Regions from separate parts of the Photobacterium sp. MCCC 1A19761 genome, predicted to be linked through region 2. Evidence: predicted binding sites of a transcription regulator. Region 2 holds the regulator's gene; each other region holds the start of a gene.
The links. Region 2 encodes CRP, which controls carbon source genes, mostly activating them, when cyclic AMP is high. Its sites were predicted from a motif close to TGTGANNNNNNTCACA; they were not measured.
Positions count from the first base shown of each region.

Region 1: a site for CRP is predicted at 1,703-1,718, ahead of dinG (ATP-dependent DNA helicase DinG). Genes of this name have one in related genera too.
Region 3: a site for CRP is predicted at 2,025-2,040, ahead of gltB (glutamate synthase large subunit). Genes of this name have one in related genera too.
Region 4: a site for CRP is predicted at 1,904-1,919, ahead of typA (translational GTPase TypA). Genes of this name have one in related genera too.

Region 1 is NZ_JAZGTF010000001.1:374,993-379,178, reverse strand. It holds gene dinG (ATP-dependent DNA helicase DinG) at 1-1,611, opposite strand, end outside; gene VV869_RS01655 (porin) at 2,149-3,120, shown strand; gene VV869_RS01650 (YccT family protein) at 3,217-3,858, shown strand; gene VV869_RS01645 (conjugal transfer protein TraR) at 3,947-4,186, opposite strand, start outside.
Region 2 is NZ_JAZGTF010000009.1:224,273-228,458, reverse strand. It holds gene VV869_RS11455 (hydrolase) at 1-14, shown strand, start outside; gene VV869_RS11450 (YheU family protein) at 133-351, shown strand; gene VV869_RS11445 (phosphoribulokinase) at 460-1,329, shown strand; gene VV869_RS11440 (OsmC family protein) at 1,394-1,798, opposite strand; gene crp (cAMP-activated global transcriptional regulator CRP) at 2,072-2,704, shown strand; gene VV869_RS11430 (hypothetical protein) at 3,059-3,253, shown strand; gene VV869_RS11425 (DUF1338 domain-containing protein) at 3,450-4,186, opposite strand, start outside.
Region 3 is NZ_JAZGTF010000017.1:44,578-48,763, reverse strand. It holds gene VV869_RS15880 (GGDEF domain-containing protein) at 1-619, opposite strand, end outside; gene VV869_RS15875 (TIGR01212 family radical SAM protein) at 681-1,613, opposite strand; gene gltB (glutamate synthase large subunit) at 2,248-4,186, shown strand, end outside.
Region 4 is NZ_JAZGTF010000033.1:30,820-35,005, reverse strand. It holds gene glnA (glutamate--ammonia ligase) at 138-1,547, opposite strand; gene typA (translational GTPase TypA) at 2,022-3,851, shown strand; gene VV869_RS21080 (AAA family ATPase) at 3,980-4,186, shown strand, end outside.

The sequences.
Region 1 (4,186 bases), on a different contig from region 2:
TTGCCAGTAGGATGAGAACAGCACCAGACTGGCTTGTTCGCCTTCGAGGTATTCCGGCAGTGTGCGGATGAGTAAGTCGGTGAATTGTTGCGCCTGGGGCTCAAGCGGCATTGCCGGGATCACCAACCGGGCGTTGTTCTGGTAGTCAAACGGGGATGCCAGTGCCAGAAATCGTGTGGCATCTTTGTCGAAAATTCCGGCCTGGCGACAGAAGTAATCAAACTGGTTCAAGGCCCTCAGGGTGGCCGAGACCAGCACGGATCCGGCAGCCCGGCTCCAGAGCAGCTGGTCCAGCCGATGTCCGACTTCGAGCGGCGAGACTTCAACGATGTAATCGTCTTCCCGATCCGGGCTCTTTTCAATCCATCGGGCCAGCGGGGCACCCTTGTCTTTGTTGGGCTGTGCCATCAGGAGCCAGACCTTTTCCAGGTTTTCCAGCCGTTGCAGGTAAAACCCGGATTCCGCCAGGGCCTGATCGCCAAGACGCGGGCTGATTTCGTTTTCCTTGACTCGCTCTGCAATTAAGTCATGGATTTTGCCCAGAGATTTGGCGGCTTTTTTGCTGGCTTCTTTGCATCCCTTGGCTTCTTCTTCCAGCCAGGACGGCAACTCACCGTGTTCAAAGCGAAGGATCCCGTCCTTGTTGAACAGGGTCGGGTCAATCTGGGCTGAGATTTGCCGCAGTGCCGGGATCAAGTGGCTGATCGCCTCATTCAACGCACTCTGAAAACGGCCTGCCTTTTGGTAGTCTGCCATTTCAGCCAGTTTTCCGGTTGATTGGTTGAGTTTTTCCAACCAGTTGGCGGCCCCTTTTAAACTGGCGGCGGCGGAAGAAAAGTCGCGTGCGACCTGAGGCAGGTGATGGGCCTCGTCAATCAGGTAAATGGTTTGCTCCGGCTCAGGCAAAATAATCCCGCCGCCGAGTTCAATGTCAGCCATCAGCAAGGCGTGGTTGGCGATGATCACATCCGCTTTTTCCAGATGTTCGCGTGCTTTGCTGAACGGACAGCTGCGGTGTTTGGGCATCCCCGCGTTACAGCTGTGCTTGTCGGCGACGATTTGTTGCCAGACACGGTCGGGGACCGCGGTCGGCCAGCTGTCTTTGTCACCATCCCATTTCTGGCTTTCCAGTGCTTTTTGCATCCGTTTCAACAACTCGAGATCGGACTTTTTGGGTTTTTCTTCCCAGAGCGAGACTTGTTGATCTCCTCCCGTGACGCAGCTGGCTTCCAGTTTATGGGCACAGCAATAGCGCTGGCGTCCTTTGGCCAGGATAAAACTGAATTCCTTGGGAAAAATTTGGTTAAACAGGGGCAGGTCTTTGTGGATGAGCTGCTCCTGGAGCGCCACGGTTGCAGTGGAGATCAGGACTTTTTTGTTGTTGAACAGGGCAAACGGAATGCCGCCCAGTAGATACGAGAGTGATTTACCGATGCCGGTTCCGGCTTCGGCCACCAGCATCCGGTGTTTGGCATGGTATTCGCCAGCCAATGTTTTGGCGATTTCAGCAACCAGATAGTTCTGCGCGCGTCTGGGAATGAAGTTGTCCAGCTGGATCCCCAGGTTCTCATAGCATTGTTTGATATCACGTTTTATCTGGTTGTGTAACATATCTGAAACTTTGTAAAGGCAGGGAGTCGCATTATAGCACGAACATCTAATTGTGAGCGGCAGCGTGTTCTGGACATTAATTTGAACAAAATGCGATTTTGCTCACGAAAATAGATTGAACCTTGGCGGGCTATCCTGGGGTTTCCTTAATGAACAATGAATTAACTGTTTTGAATGGTGTTTTTTAGGTTTTTATTCTGTGTTTTGTTGTTTTTTTGCCTTTTTTTAGTGTTTTTACGTGTTGGTTCACATTGATGATAATTGCCATATCATGGTGTTGGGACGGTTTATGATAAAAAATGAACAGAAGGTCTCTTTTTAAGTTGTTGTTTTATTTGGTTATTGATTTTTTTTGAGGTGTTTTTTAGATTATTTGACACAGAGATAAAAGTTCTGTCAGGATGAGCTCACAAGTTACTGACCTGCGGTTCATTCCTTGCTTTATGTTGTAGGGGAATCAATGAGCCTCAGGTATATAAAGAAAAGGAATTCTGGAAACAGGAATTCCAGTCTAAATAAGAAAAGGCAGTGGATATCATGAAAAAGACACTTCTAGCACTATCAGTACTAGCAGCAGGTTCTGCGAACGCAGGCGTTAACCTATATGACCAGCAAGGCGTAATCGTTGACGTATCTGGCGCAGCGGAAGTTCAGTACTTCCAGGGTTATGCAAAAGACAGCGATTCAGCTTTCCGCCTGGATGACGGTGATCTGGCTTTCAACACCACAGTTCCTGTGACTGACAGCCTGAACGCTGTAGCAGCAATGGCTTACGAATACGAAGACGGCGACGTAACTAACGATGAGCTGTGGGTTGGTTTCCAAGGTGACTTCGGTACGCTGACTTTTGGTCGTCAGTACCTGATCGCGGATGATGCCGGCATCGGTAAAGACTACGAGTTGGGCGGTGACGGTCTGGATTTCGTTCTGGCGAATGGTGACCAAGCTGCAAAATATGTTTTCGACAACGGTCAGTTCTACGCAGGTGTTTCTGCACTGCTGACTGAAACTCAGAAAGCAGACGCTGTAACTGGTAAAGACGTTGACGAAGCTCAAGTAATCGACGGCCGTCTGGGTGCGCGTTTCGGTGACCTGGATGCACGTGTATACCTGTACTCTGGCTCTGACATTGCGTCTTCTGACATCTTCGGTACTGATTTCACTGGTGGTGTAATCGACGTTGAAGGTTACAACCTGGAAGTTGAATACACAATGGGTGCCATCGCTCTGGCTGGCTCTTTCGGTCAGGTTGAGTACAAAAACGTTGCAAACTCTGCAAACAAACTAGACGTAGACACTGCAGCGCTAGCTGGTTCTTACACTATGGATAAGACCACTTTCGCTCTGGGTTACACATTCCTAGACTTTGACAAGGACGATGTAAGCGCTGTTTACGCGAACGTAACTCAGCAACTGCACTCAAACGTGAAAGTATACGCTGAAATCGGTAGCTCTGACGCAGATGACTCTGAGTTCGGTTACCTGGCAGGTATGGAAGTACTGTTCTAAGGTGTCTTAACCTGAACACTGATAAAAGCCGCCTTTCAGGCGGCTTTTTGCTATTCTAGCGTTTTGGCATGATGACCATCAGGAGAAGGAAGAAAGATGAAGAAGTTGCTATGGGCGGCATTGCTGGGACTTCCGGCGTTCGGATTACAGGCGGCGACGTTATCGGTTGGCGAGAATATCGAATTGTTGGTTGTCGACGGCAATGCGGTCGAGAGTTCATTCTGGTCACCAACCCAAAGCGTTGAGCTGGCTCCGGGGAAACACCAGGTGGTGATCCGCTACGACGGTGAGTTGAAAAACGGCTCCAAAGCAGCGATGTTTACCACCCGTCCTTACATGTTTGAGCTGGAGGTGCCGAGCCAGGACGCCAGTATTGTGATTCCCAACTTAAAGACGCTCTCACAGGCTAAAGCACATTTTGAGCGTGGTCCTGAGTGGCAGCTAGCGCTGGCAGACGGATCGGTCAAGGATCTGAACTATGTTGAGCTGGAAGGCAACGGCTTTGGCTCGTTCAGCAACATGGAAGAGCTGGTTGCGGCGTATAACCGTATGCAGGGCATTACCTTTGAACAGGGTTATGCTGTTGATTTAGCCAAAGCGGCAGTTGAAGTGTCTGAGCAAGGGGAAGTGTCGATCACCGGTGATGCCCTGGCGCAGCTGAAACTTTGGTATAGCAAAGCTGACGCCAGAGAGAAAGCGGCATTTAAGGCATGGGCGGCCGAACAGGACGCGCTATAGTCGGTCAGACGTGCAGCTTCGTCCCGAAACGGATGTAAACGTCTGGTACGAACGCCTGGCCGAATAGCGGTAGTTATCACTGCGAAACTCATGAATCGTGGTGATAACGACTGTGGCTTCGACAACGGTGGCAGCGGGGCTGCGCCGGATCGGCGTCGAGCTCATGGAGCGTAATCGTCTCTTCACAATCGGTGCACAACCCGTACATGCCGAGCTTGATGGCACAAACGGCGGCATCGACGATCTCCATCCGTTCGGCCAGCGTATGCAGGTTGCCGAGGTATGAAGACGCCGCTATGTGAATAAGCTCGTTCAGATCGGCTTGCTC
Region 2 (4,186 bases):
GGGGCAAAGCCTGAGCCGGGGTGCAAATCAACACAACGTGGCGCAACCGGATGAGCGCGCAACAGATGGACTCTACAAGCGATGCAATTGTCAATATAATCGACCTATCCGACATCGCCTGTAGAGTTTGCAATGATTATTCCCTGGCAAGACATTGACCCCGACACCCTGACCAACCTGATTGAACATTTCGTGCTGCGCGAAGGCACCGACTACGGTGAAAGCGAGCTCACGATGGCCGAGAAAGTCAGCCATGTACGCCGCCAGCTGCAAAGCGGTGATGCCGTCATTGTGTTCTCCGAATTACATGAAACGGTCGATATCAAACTTCGCCGCCAACTGGACGCATAACACCGCACGGCGGCGGTGACTCACCTGCAAATTTAGCAATCCGGCTTGACCTGCCCCCTGCTCGCCTGTTAATAACTCTTTCCGTTATTGTTAACGACAGGGTTTGTCATGTCTGCAAAACATCCGATTATTGCTGTTACGGGCTCCTCGGGCGCCGGTACGTCGACCACTTCCGAAGCCTTTCGCAAAATGTTCAACATGATGGGCATTAATGCGGCCTGGCTGGAAGGCGACAGCTTCCACCGCTTTACCCGACCGGAAATGGACGTCGAGATCCGTAAGGCCAAAGAGCAGGGCCGGCATATCAGCTACTTTGGTCCTCAGGCCAATGACTTTGCCCAACTGGAAAACTTTTTCCGTCAGTACGGCGATGACGGCAGCGGTAAATTCCGCCGCTACCTCCACACCTTCGATGAGGCCGTGCCCTACAACCAAATGCCGGGTACTTTTACCCCATGGCAGGATCTGCCGGAAAATACCAATGTCTTGTTCTATGAAGGACTGCACGGCGGGGTAGTGGATGGCGATATCAATGTCGCCCAGCATGTCGACCTGCTGATCGGCATGGTACCGATCGTCAACCTGGAGTGGATTCAGAAAATTGTCCGCGATACCCGCGATCGGGGTCATTCCCGCGAAGCCGTGATGGACTCCGTGGTCCGGTCGATGGATGACTACCTTAACTACATCACCCCGCAGTTCTCACGCACCCATATCAACTTCCAGCGCGTGCCGACAGTTGACACCTCCAACCCGTTTACCGCCAAGGCAATTCCGAGTCTGGATGAAAGCTTTGTGGTGATCCGCTTTCGTGGGATCAAAAATGTCGACTTCCCGTACCTGCTGGCGATGATCCAGGGCTCGTTTATGTCACGCCACAATACCCTGGTGGTGCCGGGCGGCAAGATGAGTTTCGCGATGGAACTGATCATGGGGCCGCTGATCCAGCAGCTGATCGAAACCGGCAAATTCGGCTAAACCGGCTTCCGACTCATATCAGAGCGTGACGAGAAGACTGGCTTCTCGTCACACGCGAACATCCTTACGCTGGCACTACGGCATAGGAGTGGGTCATCTCTACCCCTTCACCCAGCATCAGGCACACCGAGCAGTACTTCTCCAGCGAATCCGCCACGGTTTTGGCCACCAGCGCTTCGTCCAGATCATGGCCGGTGACGACAAAGTGTAGGTTGGCGGTGGTAAAAATGCGCGGCGCCTGCTCCCGGCGGACCGAGGTAATTTGCGCTTCACAGCCGGTGATCTGCTGGCCGGCGGATTTCAGCCCGTCCACCACATCGACCGAGCTGCAACCGCCCGCAGCCATCAGGACCAGCTCCATCGGGCTGGGTGCTGTCGCTCCGCCATTGCCGTCCATCACCACGCTGTGACCGGAGTTGGACTGCCCCAAAAATGTCATCTCTTCGACCCATTTCACCCGTGATTGCATTGCTTACTCCTTACTACTGACAGGGGTTTCAGACACTATCTCACAACTGTGTGATCATGTGCACAGTTAGAACGGCAAAATGCCAATTTCAGATAGATCAATATCAAGAAAAACCCGGCGAAAAAAGATAAACTCTCAACTAATTATTCACGTGAGCTTGCAGCCCAGCGGCTGACTGGCATATCCTAGTCGGCGAACAATGTTATTGTGATGCTCAGCCGCGAATTATAGGGATGTCATTGCTGGGCAACAAACGCAGAGGAAGTTAGTAATATGGTTCCAGGTAAACCTCAAACAGATCCAACGCTAGAGTGGTTTCTTTCGCATTGCCACATTCATAAATACCCATCAAAGAGCACTTTGATCCATGCGGGCGAGAAAGCAGAAACTCTCTACTACATCGTCAAGGGTTCTGTTGCCGTATTGATCAAGGATGAAGAAGGCAAGGAGATGATCCTGTCTTACCTCAACCAGGGCGACTTCATTGGTGAGCTGGGCCTGTTCGAAGAAGGCCAAGAGCGTACCGCCTGGGTTCGTGCTAAAACCCCATGTGAAGTGGCTGAAATCTCATTCAAGAAATTCCGTCAGCTGATCCAGGTGAATCCGGACATCCTGATGCGTCTTTCTGCGCAAATGGCAAGCCGCCTGCAAGTCACCAGCCAGAAAGTCGGCGACCTGGCCTTCCTGGATGTAACCGGTCGTATTGCCCAGACGCTGCTGAATCTGGCCAAGCAGCCAGATGCCATGACCCACCCGGACGGCATGCAGATTAAGATCACCCGTCAGGAAATCGGTCAAATCGTCGGTTGTTCGCGTGAAACCGTCGGTCGTATCCTGAAGATGCTGGAAGAGCAGAACCTGATTTCTGCCCACGGCAAAACCATTGTGGTTTACGGCACCCGCTAAGCGCCGACCCAATCCTATTTCAAAAGCCGCACTCAGTGCGGCTTTTTTCATTTCAGGCCTTGTTCCATTTCGGAGCTGATTTCATTTCTGAGCTTTTTCCATTACAGCGCTTTTCAATTATAGAGCTTTCAGTTACAGCGCTTTCTTCAATCCTGTGACCGGTACGCCCTGCCGGCCCCTCCGGCTTGCACTCTGCCAATTTAATGCTACATTGAGCATATTGCTGGATCGGTATGCCATACGAAGGCATCCCCCGGACAGGTGGCCTCTCGGCAACGAACCACCGAGCAATCAACGGACAAAAAACCGACAACGGACTCACACAAAATCGAGCAACCAACGAACTGTAACGATATGGATATCGAACGTTTTGCGCCCAACACCAGCACCACCCCACCGACGGTGCTGCAAGCTCTGCCCGCCACCATCGAAATGACCGGTTTTAGCGATCCGCGCCACTACCTGGCGCAGCAACCCCCGTTAGATCCCGAAAGCCGCCACCAGGATCAGGAAACCGCCTGGGTGCCGCCGCTCGACAGCCAGCATTAGCCCAAGACCGTTGCAAAAAAACGTTGCAAAAGTCGTTGCAAAAACCGTGGCAACGACATCGGCGAAACGCTTGCTGAGCAATCTGACGGACATAAAAATACAGCCCGGGTAATCTCTTACCCGGGCTGTTGATGGATTCAACGAAGCAGCAGTGCCTCAATGAGCGAACACGGAGGCACGGCTCCTCAGCGCGCGATCACTGATTGGTACTTTCGAAAATCTTATCCGCCGAGGCTTCAACGAAGCCGCGATACAGCTCGCCGTCCGCTGTCGGATAACGCTTGGCAAACTCATAGAACCCGCCCGGGATCTCCCGAACGCCGTCCAGGAAGTTGACCGCCACCCGATCCGCCATGGTCGATGACTGCTCCAGCAACACTTCCGGGCTGCCTTTCACTTCACCGCCCGACTCATTGATCGCAAAACCGTTATGGCGCAGCAGGTGGTTGACCTCGTGTACTTCGGTGAACTGCTCCAGCTGGTTGATGCTCACGGTAAAGTGGTTGGCACCGAAACCATGGGCCGCAACCCAGCCGGCATACTCACTTTCTGCCGACAGCAGCTCGTAAGTAGCATAATCGAGGTCCCACAACCGGCCACCATACAGGAACGCCGGATCGTTCAGAGCCGACTCCGGCACCTGGCTGACCAGATCGCGAACGGTTTGCTGCAGCAGGGATGAGAACTGCCCGACCAACAACTCACTGATAAAGACCTTCGGTGCCGCCGGATTCGGATGCTCGAAATGCTCGGCATACAGCTTCTTCGCTTCGAAGTGATACTTGCCGCACGGCTTATAGCCAATCGCAATAAACGGTGCCGCCAGACGATCCAGTCCGACCTGCGGCAGGTTAAATGTCCGCAGCGCGATATGATCGTTGAGCAGGGGTTCATCTTCCTCAAGCAGGTCATGAACCTGCGCGGCTGATGGAC
Region 3 (4,186 bases), on a different contig from region 2:
TCTGGCCGCTGCGATCCTGGTAATACACCAGCTCGGATAAGGAGTTCAGCACCTGCTGGAAAATACGCTGCTCCTGTTCGAGCAAGGCAGACGATGCCGGTTGCTGGGGCGGTTGTGATAAGTACAGCAGCCAGGCCGCCTGCCATTTAAAGCGGATCGGCTGCCCGGTCACCGCGAGGGATAAGGTAAATCCGGGTTTGAGTTGCAGCGCCTCGGGGGCATTCTGGAAACCGTGACGGTACGGCAGCGGCCGGAGGAAATCGCACAGCATCTCGGCGCTGATATCATCCGGATAGAGATAACGGCTGCCCAGTTTACGAACCCCAATCAGCTCACAGCAGCGTTTGTTGGCATAGAGCAAAACGCCGTCTTTGCGCCGGATAATCGCCACCGCCAGCGGTAAATCGGTCAAAATGCGGTGTAACCGCCGGAACGACGCCGAATCCAGGTGCAGCAGCATCATCACCAGCAACCCGCAGCCAACCACCGCCCCGGTCACGATCAGGACCGACAGCAACACCGGATGAGCGACCCGGTCGGCTGTCTCGGCAGCCTGCCCGGCCACCGGGAACATGGAAAGAGCAGCCAACCCGGCCGGGCGACGAACAAAACGCAACATGCTTGATTTTTCTATCGTGGCGAAAAAATGAGTCGGTAATCTAACATATTTTGTACAGCTGCTATAGCGCTGACCGGGCAATAAATGGTTGGTCCAGCGCGCTGCCTTGTGCCCCGTCCCGGGTCAGCTGCCGACTGATTTCCGTCATCGCCAGCCAGCGATTCTCACACCAGTCCGGTGCCAGCAAGGTCGGTTTGCGGGCATTGGCCGACACCCGGTGATACACCACATTCGCCGGGGTATTGCGGATCATTGCACACGCAATGTCGACGTAGTCCGCCAGGCTGATCTCACTCATCCGGCCGGCTTGCCAGGCCTTGGCCATCGTGCTGCCGCTGACAATATGTAGCGGATGCAACTTGATGCCATCAACGCCGGCCGCCACCACCCGGCGCAATGTCTCCAGACACTCGGCCTCGCCTTCCCCCGGCAGCCCGACAATCAAATGGGTACAGACCTTCAGCCCCAGCGCCCGTGCCTGCTCGGCAACCCGGGCGTAGCAGGCAAAATCGTGACCACGATTGATGCGCTTCAGGGTGTGGTCGTGGGCCGTTTGCAGCCCCAGTTCAAGCCAAATTTCATAGCCCTGGCGCTGATACTCGGCCAAGAGCGCCAGTACAGCCGGCGGCACGCAGTCCGGCCGGGTCCCGACGCACAGGCCGACGATATCCGCCGCCGTTAGCGCCTCCTCATACATCGCTTTCAAGGCCTGCACTTCGGCATAGGTACTGGTATAGGCCTGAAAATACGCCAGGTAGCGATTCGCCCGGTGCACTTCCCCCGCCCGCGCCCTGAGCTGCTCACGGATCGGCAGGAACCTGGCCTGCTCATCGGCAAAGGACGCAACGTTACAAAAGGTACAGCCGCCCCGCCCAATCGTGCCGTCCCGGTTCGGACAACTGAATCCGCCGTGCAACGTCAGCTTATGGACCTTTTCCCCGTATCGGCGCTGTAAATCCTGCCCGAACGTATTGACGAGTTCATGCAGTTGCATGGCATTCCCCGAGTCATAAATGAGAGCCGCGCAGGTTAGCACCAAAAAACAGCCGGAAATTTGTGCCAAAACAATAAAAGCATCGCGCCAAAGCAATAAAAAGAACTACTGGCAGCATTTCACTGTAGCATTCAAAGGGCGTGTAATTAAAAAACAACAAAATGAAACCCTACTGCAACAAATTTACCGGCATAAATGACTGCTCCACTTGGGGGTTTTATCGGCAATATTCAAAATGAGAGGCATTATCGAATAAACAACCGATTACAATCGCTACCCATTCACCACCCCGGCAATTTTATGCAGACAGCCCTTCAATAATTGTTGGTAATTAATCAATCAAAAATGTAGGATAGTTACAGCTGTGCGCAATTTATGAACAATAAAAATGACGAAATCACCCTACTTTTTAGTGATTTCTGTCACATCACCAGTGCAGCCGTAGCACTTTTGCTAACCAGGACAGAGGTGCTACAGCATTAAGTTTGCTATTGATTTGAAACATCATCCCACAGCAAACACACATTGCCCGGGCAGGACAAGCCGTCCTTTTATCCCCAGCAATGTCACAACACAGATTAGGGATAACTCGGGCTTCTGGATTGAGGCCTGTTGAAACTGGAAGGAAGTATCTATGACAGATCAAGCGCAGAAGGCTCAGGGACTGTACGTGCCTGAACTCGAGCACGATGCCTGTGGTATCGGCTTTGTCGCCCATCTCAAAAACCGCAAATCCCATCAGATTGTCACCCAGGCGCTGGAGATGCTGGCCCGAATGGAACACCGGGGTGGCCAGGGATGTGATCCGTGCAGCGGTGACGGTGCCGGTATTTTGCTGCAAAAGCCCCATGAATTCCTGCTGGAGGAAACCGTCAAGCTCGGGATCCGCCTGCCGGCCTTTGACCAGTACGGGGTGGGTGTCGTCCTGTTTCCGAAAGACGAATACAAACGCCAGCAATGCCGCGATATTCTCGAGCGCAACGCCAAGCGCCTGGACCTGGAAATTATCGGCTACCGGGTGCTGCCGGTCGACAATTCCATGATCGGTGCCGATCCGCTCAGCACCGAACCGCAGTTCGAACACGTGTTTGTCACCGGTGGCCCCGGGCTAGAACCTGCAGCACTGGAGCGCAAGCTGTACGTGCTGCGAAACTACACCGTGCGGGTCTGCCTCGAAAGCATTGCCAACATCGGCGACGACTTCTACATCAACTCGCTGTCTTACAAGACGCTTGTCTACAAGGGTCAGCTCACTACCGAGCAAGTCCCGCAGTACTTCCTTGATCTGCAGAACCCGGCGATGGTGACGGCCCTGGCGCTGGTTCACTCCCGCTTTTCAACCAATACCTTCCCGAAATGGCGCCTGGCACAGCCTTTCCGTTACATCGCCCACAACGGTGAAATCAACACTGTGCGCGGCAACCTGAACTGGATGAAAGCCCGCGAGGCGATCCTCGAATCGGACCTGTTTACCCAGCAGGAAATCGACATGCTGCTGCCGATCTGTCAGGAAGGCAGTTCCGATTCCGCCAACTTTGACATGGCGCTGGAACTGCTGGTGCTCTCCGGCCGCAGCCTGCCACACGCACTGATGATGCTGATCCCGGAAGCGTGGCAGGAAAACAAAAATCTGGATCCCAAGCGCCGGGCGTTCTACCAGTACCACGCCAACCTGATGGAGCCATGGGACGGCCCGGCCTCGGTCTGCTTTACCGATGGTGTCCAGGTCGGCGCGACCCTGGATCGCAACGGCCTGCGCCCGTCACGCTATACCGTGACCAAAGACGACTTCCTGATCATGGCGTCCGAATCCGGCGTGGTGGAGATCGCGCCGGAGAACATCCAGTTCCGCGGTCGCCTGCAACCGGGCCGGATCTTCGTGGCCGACCTGGAGCAGGGCCGCATCATCTCTGATGAAGAAGTCAAAGACACCATTGCCTCCGCCCAGCCGTACGAGCAATGGGTGCAGGACAACCTGCTGAGCCTGAAATCGCTACCGGATGCTGACAACATGCATCATCAGCCGACGCCGGAGCGTCTGCTGCACCACCAGCAAGCCTTCGGGATCAGCTCGGAAGAAGTCAATGATATCCTCGTGCCGCTGGCCAAAACCGGCTATGAGCCGCTCAGCGCCATGGGGGCCGACTGGCCGCTGGCTGTGCTGTCGCACCAGTCGCAGCATCTGTCGAACTACTTCAAGCAACTGTTTGCCCAGGTCACCAACCCGCCGATCGACCCGATCCGTGAGCGGATGGTGATGTCGCTCAATACCTACCTCGGCAAAGATCAGAACCTGCTGAGCGAAACGCCGGAGCACTGCCAGAAAGTTGAGCTGGAATCACCGGTGCTGAGCAATGCCGAACTGGAAAAACTGCGCGCGATCGATAACGAGCACCTGCAGGCCAAGACGCTGGATATCGTGTTCCGCGCCAGCGGCGAGCCCGGTAAACTTGAACGTGCCCTGAAGCGGATTTGCCAGTATTCGGAAGATGCGGTGATCGACGGCTATTCGATCATCATCCTGACCGACCGCGCGGTGAATTCCAACCATGCGGCCATTCCGGCGATGCTGG
Region 4 (4,186 bases), on a different contig from region 2:
TCCCTGAGTGATGGTTTCCGGGTTGGGATGTGGCGTCTCATGGGCAGGGTGGGGGATTTGGCCGAACCGGGCAAGTATAAAAAGGCCGGCTTGTGAAGCCGGCCTAAAAGTCATGCTGTGGTTACACTGCGTATTGCTTACACAGAGTAGTACATTTCGAATTCCAGTGGGTGCGTGGCCACGTTGATCTTCTGAACGTCCTGAGATTTCAGAGCGATGTAAGAATCGATGAAGTCATCAGAGAACACGCCGCCTGAAGTCAGGAACTCACGGTCTTCGTCCAGTGCTTTCAGTGCGACTTCAAGGGATTCTGCCACTTTTGGAATCTCTGCCGCTTCTTCAGCTGGCAGGTCGTACAGGTCTTTATCCATTGCTTCCCCTGGGTGGATCTTGTTCTTGATCCCGTCCAGACCCGCCATCAGCATGGCTGCAAACGCCAGGTATGGGTTAGCTGCTGGATCCGGGAAGCGAACTTCGATACGACGCGCTTTCGGGCTTGGGACCACAGGGATACGGATAGAAGCTGAACGGTTACGCGCTGAGTAAGCCAGCATCACTGGTGCTTCGTAATGAGGAACCAGACGCTTGTACGAGTTGGTTGATGGGTTCGTCAGTGCGTTCAGTGCACGTGCGTGCTTGATGATACCACCGATGTAGTACAGCGCCATTTCAGACAGACCGCCGTATTTGTCGCCCGCAAACAGGTTCTGGCCGTCTTTAGCCAGAGACTGGTGCACGTGCATGCCAGAACCGTTGTCACCAACCAGTGGCTTCGGCATGAAGGTTGCCGTTTTGCCGAAGGCGTGTGCGACGTTGTGAACAACGTATTTGTAGATCTGGATTTCGTCCGCTTTGGTGGTCAGGGTGTTGAAGCGCGTAGCGATCTCGTTCTGACCCGCAGTCGCGACTTCGTGGTGGTGTGCTTCAACCACCAGGCCCATTTCTTCCATGATCAGACACATGGCTGAACGGATGTCCTGAGAAGAGTCAACCGGTGCAACTGGGAAGTAACCGCCTTTCACACCAGGACGGTGACCTTTGTTACCACCTTCGATATCAGAACCTGTGTTCCATGCCGCTTCGATGTCGTCAATTTTGAAGAAAGAACCAGACATATCGGTTGAGAATTTCACGTCATCGAACAGGAAGAATTCTGGCTCCGGGCCAACCAGTACCGTGTCTGCAATGCCGGTTGAGCGCATGTAGTCTTCTGCACGCTTGGCAATCGAACGAGGGTCGCGATCGTAGCCTTGCATGGTTGCAGGCTCAAGGATGTCACAGCGGATGTTCAGGGTCGCATCTTCTGTGAATGGGTCTAATACCGCGCTAGAGGCATCCGGCATCATCACCATGTCGGATTCGTTAATGCCTTTCCAGCCAGCAACCGAAGAGCCATCGAACATCTTGCCTTCTTCGAAGAAGTCAGCATCAATTTGGTGGGCAGGAATAGAGATGTGTTGCTCTTTACCTTTGGTATCGGTAAAGCGTAGGTCAACAAACTTAACTTCGTTTTCCTGGATCAGCGCGAGTACGTTTTCAACTGACATCTTAAGTAACCTCCGGTGTTAGATTGGGCAACTGGCCGCAATAATAGATGGTGAACCTGAGTGTGTTCACTTGAAACTAGTATAGCGAGAACCGTGCCAACTTTTTAAAGCCCCAAAATCGCCCATTTAGCGTCATTCCGGGTCTCGAAAATCCATTTATTGCACCAATATGGTGATATTGCGCACCAGTATGGTGCAATTATGGATGTCTGGCACCTGTATGGTGCGCGCTTCTACTATTAGCCTACGGCGCAGGCTTGTCAATCGGATGACATCGGGATGACGGTGGTTTGTCCGGGAAATCAGTTGGTCAGCCGGAGGGAGTGACGTCGATGGTCCGGCCGAATCAAAATGCCGGTGATATAAATCACATAATAGGTGGGTTTTGACGTAAAATCTGTTAGATTATGAGCCGTTTTTTTAACCACGTGGCAACCTTCCGGTCGCTGCATGTTCTGAGTGAATGTAAAACACATGTCAAATCCACAGATCGATAACTTAAGAAATATCGCAATCATTGCGCACGTTGACCACGGTAAAACGACCCTGGTTGACAAACTGCTTCAGCAGTCTGGCACGTTAGAGTCTCGCGGCGAAGTTGAAGAACGCGTAATGGATTCCAACGACATCGAAAAAGAGCGTGGTATTACCATTCTGGCTAAGAACACAGCAATTAACTGGAACGACTACCGCATCAACATCGTTGATACTCCGGGACACGCCGACTTCGGTGGTGAGGTTGAGCGGATCATGTCGATGGTTGACTCAGTACTGCTGATCGTTGATGCCGTTGACGGCCCGATGCCACAGACGCGTTTCGTAACGCAGAAAGCATTTGCTCACGGCCTGAAGCCAATCGTGGTCATTAACAAGATTGACCGTCCGGGCGCCCGTCCTGACTGGGTGATGGATCAGGTGTTTGACCTGTTCGACAACCTGGGTGCGACCGACGAGCAGCTGGACTTCCAAGTGGTTTACGCTTCTGCGCTGAACGGCTGGGCGACGCTGGAAGAAGGCGAAACGGGCGAGAACATGGAACCGCTGTTCCAGGCGATCGTCGACAACGTTGCTGCGCCAAACGTCGATGTTGAGGGTGCGCTGCAAATGCAAATCTCTCAGCTGGACTACAGCTCTTATGTGGGCGTAATCGGTGTGGGCCGTGTGACCCGTGGTTCAGTGAAACCAAACCAGCAGGTCACGGTGGTTGGCGCTGACGGCAAAACCCGCAACGGTAAAGTGGGGACGGTTCTGGGTTACATGGGCCTTGAGCGTCATGACGTTGATCAGGCCGCTGCCGGCGATATCATCGCGATCACCGGTCTGGGCGAGCTGAAAATTTCTGACACCATTTGTGACGTGAACACGGTTGAAGCGCTGCCGGCACTGTCAGTTGACGAGCCGACTGTGACCATGACCTTCCAGGTCAACACCTCGCCGTTTGCCGGTAAAGAAGGCAAGTACGTGACGTCACGGAACATTCTTGAGCGTCTGCAAAAAGAGCTGGTTCACAACGTTGCTCTGCGCGTTGAAGAAACGGATGACCCGGACAAATTCCGCGTTTCTGGTCGTGGTGAGCTACACCTGTCGATCCTGATCGAAAATATGCGTCGTGAAGGCTTCGAGCTGGCGGTATCACGTCCTGAAGTCATCATCAAAGAAGAAAACGGCCAGCTGATGGAACCGTTTGAGACGGTGACCATCGACGTGCAAGAAGAGCACCAGGGCGGCATCATGGAGAAAATCGGCCTGCGTAAAGGTGAGCTGAAAGACATGTCTCCAGACGGTAAAGGCCGTGTGCGCATGGACTTCGTCATGCCATCACGTGGTCTGATCGGTTTCCAAACTGAGTTCATGACCCTGACTTCAGGTTCTGGTCTGATGTACCACACGTTTGATCACTACGGCCCACACAAAGGCGGTAACATCGGTCAACGTAACAACGGTGTTCTGATTGCAAACGCAGCAGGTAAAGCACTGACGAACGCCCTGTTCAACCTGCAGGAGCGCGGTCGTCTGTTCATCGGTCACGGTGTTGAAGTTTACGAAGGGATGGTGATCGGTATCCACAGCCGTGACAACGACCTGACTGTGAACGCCCTGAAAGGTAAACAGCTGACGAACGTACGTGCATCCGGTACTGATGATGCGCAGGTACTGACCACGCCAATCAAGTACACCCTTGAGCAAGCGCTGGAATTCATCGATGACGATGAACTGGTAGAAGTAACGCCGGAAAGCATCCGTATCCGTAAGAAACTGCTGACGGAAACGGATCGTAAGCGTGCGAGCCGTGGTGCTAAATAAAATCAGCGCACTGAAAGGGTAACCCTTTACAGAACGTTATGAAACTATCCCCTCATTGGTGCTACCATGAGGGGATAGTTGTATCTGGGCCCTGATCGGCGCGGTTCAATCAACAGAGCGTGAACGTTATGCAACCGATTATTATCACCGGGGGACCCGGTGCCGGAAAAACAGCGTTGCTGGAGGCCATTGCGCGCAAAGGCTATCTGGTTTTTCCGGAAGTTTCCCGTCAGCTGATCCGTGAACAGCAACAGTTGGCGCAGGGGATTTTACCCTGGACCGATTTGCCGGCCTTTGCGGCGCTGTGCCTGTCGGCCATGAGCGAGCACCGCCGG